2 linked regions of the Pirellula sp. SH-Sr6A genome follow. The protein of the gene in region 2 binds, or shares a complex with, the protein of the main gene of each other region. Links are inferred from orthologs where the notes say so. Each region holds a gene or a part of one and is shown on either strand. Other genes may lie near its edges.

Region 1 (3,240 bases), 370 kb from region 2 along the record:
CCCAACGTTCGGGCGATCGATGGCACGAAGCAGTTTCACCATATTTTCTGGCTTCCCAAACCAACCACCATGATTGTAGAGTCCCACTTTGCAGCCAATCTCGGCAGCCGCGTCCGCAATCGGCCGAAGCCTTTTCTTTTCGGACTCGATAAAGGATGCTTCTTGTTCCGCAGACATCTTCGCGCCACCTCCTCCCATCACCCACAGCTGTGGATGAATCTTGTTCTTGGAGATGACCGAAAGAATGTGTTTGGCTTCATCGTTGAGCTGGGTGGGAAACCACCAAGCGCTGATTTCGATCCCGTGTTTTCGTGTTTGCGAGATTTCCTCTTCGAAAGTAGGTATGTGCTCCGCCCGGTAATCGTACGCGAACTTTCGAATCCCCAGGTCCTGCAGCATCTCGGCTCGCTCGGCAGGTGTTCGCTTTTTGCTGTCGAAGGGAACGATACACCACGCTATCAAATTCTCGCGTGAATAGAGCCCCGCAGGTGCCGTTGATTGCGCTGCGACGGGGGAAGAAATCCACCCCAGGGCGACCAGCCAGACAATGCAAGTCCAACTGAGTGCCTGCGATCGAGATGGAGTCGTAAGACATAGAGAGTGCATAGCAAGCTGGCCTCAGTGCAGCGGAGGGAATGGCTGTTGTCGTCAGAGTAACCGGAGTATACTCAACCCCGGAAGCGATCGACTACCCGCTGGACATTGTAAGACATGGAAACTCCCTTGGATGCTACGACCGGAAATCAGAAATACACGGTCGTCGCACGTAGGTACCGGCCGAAAACCTTCTCCGAATTGGTAGGGCAGTCGACGGTAGCCCAGGCGCTGCTCAATGCCATCCATACGAACCGGGTCGGACATGCGTATCTCTTTACCGGGGCGAGGGGGGTTGGAAAAACCAGTACCGCCCGCATTTTCGCGAAGGCGTTGAATGCTTCCGCGAGCGCTGACGGAGAATTTGACCCTCAATCCGACATCGCCCAAGCGATCGACTCGGGTGAGGATATGGATGTCATCGAGATCGATGGCGCGAGCAATCGTGGGATCGATGAAATTCGACAGCTCCGCGCCAACGCTGCAGTTCGTCCCAGCCGATCTCCGTACAAGATCTACATCATCGACGAAGTCCACATGCTGACAACCCAGGCGTTCAACGCATTGTTGAAGACGCTGGAGGAACCGCCTGGACATGTGAAGTTCATCTTCTGCACCACGGACCCAGAAAAGATGCCGATCACGGTATTGTCCCGGTGCCAACGTTTTGATTTCCCCCCCGTTCATACCGATCAGATTTTGGGGCGGCTTCAATACATTTGCGAAAACGAGGGTACCGAAGCAGACGAAGCCGCACTGCAGATCATCGCTCGCCGCGCTGCAGGCTCCATGCGTGACAGCCAGTCCCTACTGGAACAACTGCTCAGCTTTAGCGGTAATCGGATCACCGTATCCGATGTGCATGCGATGCTTGGAACAGCCGACGAAACGAGACTGGCTTCGTTCGCATCCAAAATGATTCAACGCGATGCGGCCGGAGCCCTCGACGAATTGAACGTCGCAGCAGGAGAAGGAGTCGACGTCGGTCAGCTCGCCGAACAACTTCTTGGTTATCTGCGGGACATGATGGTCGTGACGGTCGGGTGCGGTAGCGACCTTATCAAAACCGCGAATCCATCCAGTCTCGAGCCATTGCGAACCTGGGGACAACAATGGGGCGTCGCCTCGCTGATGGCTGCGATTCAGATTTTGGATGAAACAATCGTCAAGATGAGGCACAGCGTCCAGAGCCGTGTACTCGTCGAAATCGCCATCGTCCAAATTTGTCAGCTTCAAGATCTGCAGGCCCTCACAGACTTGGTTAAGGCCCTGGCGTCGGGGCAATCCCTCCCTCCCCCCCGGCCGCCCGTTCATACCACGACGGCACTACCAACGCCTCCTGCAGGATCGTCGAAGCCTGCAACTCCAGCGCAGCCAGTTGTTCCAAGCACAGGTTCCTCGCAACAAAAACCTGCCTCCGCTGCAGCATCGGAATCGACCGAAGCAAAAAAAAAAGATGAGACCGTAACGGGAGCCACGCTCCCTTCGAGAAACGAACCATCGCCCGGGACCGAGAAACCCGCCGCACTGACCGCCGCTGCGACTTCGCCGACGACCGCGACACAAGCGAACGACCAAACCGCAGCCCTGTCCGTGTCGAAGGAGGGGGAACCGACTCCTAAAAATCCTTCCGATACGAACGTCGCGGACACTCCCCTGCATCAACTGCGAGCCGCAGCGCAATCGATCGGTGGATTGATTGTGGAATGCGTCAACATGATCACCCGTGTCCAGGTCGCTGACAAAGGAAAATGGAGAGCTTTCGTTGCCAAGGAAGGTCGATTTGCGATCGATTATTTCCAAACTGCGGACAATTCCAGAAAGCTCACAAGCTCTCTTGCTGACCAATTCCGCGTCGAAGCAGTTCTTGAATTCACTCTCACCGATGAGGTCGCCCCGCATGTTGAGAGCAAAGCGCCGGCACCCGTTGTCGAGGAGTTCCGACCGAGTGTTCCTCAATCCCAATTGATTCGCAAAGCGATGACCAATCCCATCGTTCAGCAATTTGTCGAAATGTTCGATGGCCAGATCGTTCGAGTAGATCCAGCTCAATCGATCCGTCCGGTCATCGCGCAAACGAGCACTTCCGAGCCGAGCGAACTAATCGCCGACACCGACGAATAGTATTCATTGCAAAAGAAATGTTAGTGCCGAGGACCTACCCGCCGAGAATGGTCACTTCTGAGAGTTTGCTTGGCGTTGGTAGATGGCTTGTATCATGGTCTCGGTGTCTTTGAATTTCTGACCGGTCGCGAGAGCTTGTTCGATCAATCGACGGGCATCGGCTTCACCGTGTCCCAACACCAGCAACGCGGCAAACGTTTCATCGACAACCCCGGGCTTTTGCACCTCTGCGTTGGGCATTTCTCGGCGGACCAAAAGTGCAAAGCGAGGCATTTTGCGACGAAGGGTCGCAATGATCTTCTCGGCCGTCGCCGCTCCGATTCCGGGCAAAGTGGAAAGCCCTTTGGCGTCTTGCTGCTCAATCATGATCGCCGTGTCTTGCACCGGACGGACCATGGCACGAAGCGCTTTCTTTGCCCCAACTCCATCGACCGAACAAAAGAGCTCAAAGAAGTCGCGTTCAATCGTGGTCAAAAACCCGACCAATTTCGGGGTGAGACGCGACCCCTGTGCTGCGTTTCC
Region 2 (3,178 bases):
TCCCTTTTGGATTTCAACCCACCCATCGCGGGCTGAGCCGACCAAGACGACTTGTTCCTTGACTTTTCCGTCGACGACTTTCCATACCTTGTCTACACCTGCAAATCGTTGGAGAGTGTTTGTGGGAATCGCTAGGCTCTTCGCTTCAGGGGCAATCTCGATGGTTGCTTCGCCGAAGAGGCCGCTCCGCAGGGATTGGTCTGCGTTGTCGAGGTCGACTTCAAAACCGAGAGATCTATTCATCGGATCGAGGTTTGGACTGATTCGGGAGACAGTCCCTTCGCGAACTTGATTGCTCAGGTCGAATCGGACATCGACACGTTGTCCTACTTTCAATTGATGAGCATATCGTTCGGGAACGCTGGCGCGGAATCGGAGTTTTTGATTTCGCACCAAGGTAAGGAGGGGTTGTCCTGCTTGCACGAATGCTCCGATGGCAACGTTTTTCGACTGTATATAGCCTTCGAATGGGGAGGGAACGCGTGTGTCGTTCAGTCGTTGATGCGCCAGTCCTCGCTGCGCCATTTGGACTCGGATCAAGGCGATTTTTTCTCGGACTGCGTTTTGAGCTGAAGCGAGTCGCGCGGCCGCCACACGTTCCGCTGCGATGGCTAGTTCGAGATCATTTTCTGTGACAACATCGCTTCCGGCGAGTGAATTGATCCGAGCCAAAGCCTTGGTCGCCTCGTCCAAGACCGCCTTTGCCTCCCGAACGGGTGGAGCATTGTCAGGGTTCAATCCATCGAGGGGATCATCGGGTTTCAAGCCGACGGCGGCTCGAGCTTGGGAAAGCTGTGCATCGGCTTGTTCGGCTTGGAGTTGGTATTCTTCGGAGTCGATTTCGACCAGAATTTGTCCCGCCGAGGCGAGGTCTCCAATTTCAAACAGGACCGCCGAGACACGGCCTCCTACCTTCGCGCTGACGGTCGTTGTTTCGTCGGCCATCAAGCTCCCTTGGCATCGGACGGTAGTCGGCCAGTTGACTGGTTCGACGACCATCACGTCTGCTTCGACGATCTGTTCGATCACGGCAGTTTTTTTTGTTTCCTCGTGCGTTTCGTTGCATCCGCTCAGGGGCGCCCAAACGGTCGCGCCGAGGAGGGCATAGCGGAACTTGGCGAAAGGATGGTGAGGATGCGTGTTTTTCATTCGATCGGAGGTGGGGTTGAGGGAGGGATCGATCAAGCTTTTATTTTGATCGAAAGACTACTCGAGGCAATCGATAAAGAGGGAAATGGCGGTTACCCAATGGGGTGTCACCCCTTGAGGCTAGCGAGATCGGCTGACCAGGCCTCCACGAGTGCTGCAGGGGCGACGATCCTATCCACGTGTTCTTTCGCATCCATGCAGCGGCGTATCAGAGAAACTCCTGTCTCGATACCGGTGGCGTTCCCCTGGCGAACCGCATCCATCAGTTTCGCTTGGTAGTTCTGCTGAACAAAGTCAATCAATAATTTTAAACGCTCCCGTTTCGCTTGGGAATCGGCACCAACACTATCCATGTTGGTCAACATCGCCTTGGTAAAGCGTGGGAAATCAAAAGGATGGCCCTCGAGCTGCTGCAGCAATTGCGATTTGAATTCTCGGAGTTCATCGTCCATAAGCACGGAAAACGAAGCGAGCGATCCCTGGGCCTCGGAAGCGATCCGTTTGGCTTCTTCCGGACCATTTGCAATCCCCTGTCGAATTGCGAGCTGAGCGAGATCTTCTACCGAAAGGCCTTGAAACCGAACAACTTGGCAACGCGACCGAATAGTCGGCAGTTGCCGCTGCAGGCTGGTGCTGATGAGGAAGATGACAGAACCCGGAGGTGGCTCTTCCAGTGTCTTGAGCAGGCTGTTCGCACCTTCCACACCAATGGTGTCCGCATCGTCGATGACGGCGATCTTTCTACGCCCCGAATACGGTTTCATTCGAATTTCGTAGCAAAGTCCCGCTCGCATCCGATTGTCTTCTGGGCCGATAAACTGATCGATGGAGAGGGCTGTCCTCCCTTTTTCCCGTTCGATCTGCAGCCAATCGGGATGGGTTCCAGCTTCCACTTGCACGCACGCTTCGCAGAGGCCGCAGGGAGAGAAGTCCTTCGGGTCGTTTCTCAGGCAGAGCAGGGTCTTGGCAATCAATCTCGCAAACGTTCGCTTGCCGATGGCATCCTGACCGACGAGGAGAAAGGTACTAGCAAGCCTATTCGTGCGGATGGCATTGGCAAACCATCCGCGTTGTCGGTGATGTCCCAGAAATGAATTCCAATCCATAGTCGCTTCACCACTGCCATTCGCGAAATGAACTACTGCCTTGGACGATTGGGGGTCTGAAGATCGAAAATGGGAGGTAGCTTCAGACGCAGGCCGTACACGGTAGCACGTCCGACGAAGTCATTTTGCAAGAGTTCGCGTTCTCGATCGAGGCGCATGACATCCAACACGGACTCTGGGAATTCGTCGCTGGAGACAACGTCTTGGGGATGACCGCTATCCCGAACCAACTGCTCCAAGCGATAGAACTTGGGGCTCTGCTGATCGAACTGGGTGACCTTCTTGGCGTCATCGATTTCTCGGCGCAGTGCATCGCGTTGGGATTCTGTCCAAGCTGGGTTGGAATTTATCAACAACTCGTATCGCTCGAACAGCGAAACACTAGCGGCCGGCCAAGCACCTCGGGTTCGTTCCAGTTGCTTCATGATCGTCTGAAACCGAACGGCCATCGAAAAAACGAGCCAGAGCAAAAATAGTACAACAACCGCAAAGGGGATCGCGAAGAGCTTGCCCGGAATGGTTCTCGGCGGGCGAGTGGTGGCAACTTCGCTCATGGTCTTTGGGTGGCGACTTTCGAATGCAGAGAGCTTGAGCTCTAGGGCTGGGTTTCGCAAACCGTGCGAAAGCCGCTCGGTGCCGATCCGGATCAATAGCTCGACGGGCTACTACCTAGCAGCCCGTCGAGCGATGTGGCCGTGTTAAGTTCTACAGGGTCTTTAAGCGGATTGAGTTCCGCCATCGATCTTGTAGTTTCTCATCGCATCCATCTCTTGCGAGACGTTGCTTCCGTCCGGAGTATCGTCCGACTTGACATCGAACCAAGACTCTTCGAACTTGACAAAGCCCGCTTCACCTCGCGCTCCTTTTCGCATCGCCACGTTGGTGGTGAGTGCAATGACCGCGTCGGCCATAGCGACTTCGGG

Evidence for each region.
Region 1: VN12_RS22625 (region 2) and dnaX share a complex: the UniProt entries of both Bacillus subtilis proteins name them as parts of the DNA clamp loading complex. The link is inferred for Pirellula sp. SH-Sr6A from one-to-one orthologs.

The regions. Positions count from the first base shown.
Region 1 is NZ_CP011272.1:5,480,455-5,483,694, reverse strand. The notes cover bases 299-3,214. They hold dnaX (DNA polymerase III subunit gamma/tau), read left to right. Parts: upstream 299-711; coding sequence 712-2,718; downstream 2,719-3,214. Other genes in these bases: ruvA (Holliday junction branch migration protein RuvA), read right to left, coding at 2,770-3,214; VN12_RS21335 (DUF6265 family protein), read right to left, coding at 299-606. In the rest of the region: more of VN12_RS21335, read right to left, coding at 1-298; more of ruvA, read right to left, coding at 3,215-3,240. UniProt on the Bacillus subtilis protein: Part of the beta sliding clamp loading complex, which hydrolyzes ATP to load the beta clamp onto primed DNA to form the DNA replication pre-initiation complex.
Region 2 is NZ_CP011272.1:5,851,756-5,854,933, reverse strand. Bases 257-3,110 are described here. They hold VN12_RS22625 (DNA polymerase III subunit), read right to left. Parts: upstream 2,256-3,110; coding sequence 1,257-2,255; downstream 257-1,256. Other genes in these bases: VN12_RS22615 (Gfo/Idh/MocA family protein), read right to left, coding at 2,972-3,110; VN12_RS22620 (hypothetical protein), read right to left, coding at 2,288-2,809; VN12_RS22630 (efflux RND transporter periplasmic adaptor subunit), read right to left, coding at 257-1,149. Also shown: more of VN12_RS22630, read right to left, coding at 1-256; more of VN12_RS22615, read right to left, coding at 3,111-3,178. UniProt on the Bacillus subtilis protein: DNA polymerase III is a complex, multichain enzyme responsible for most of the replicative synthesis in bacteria.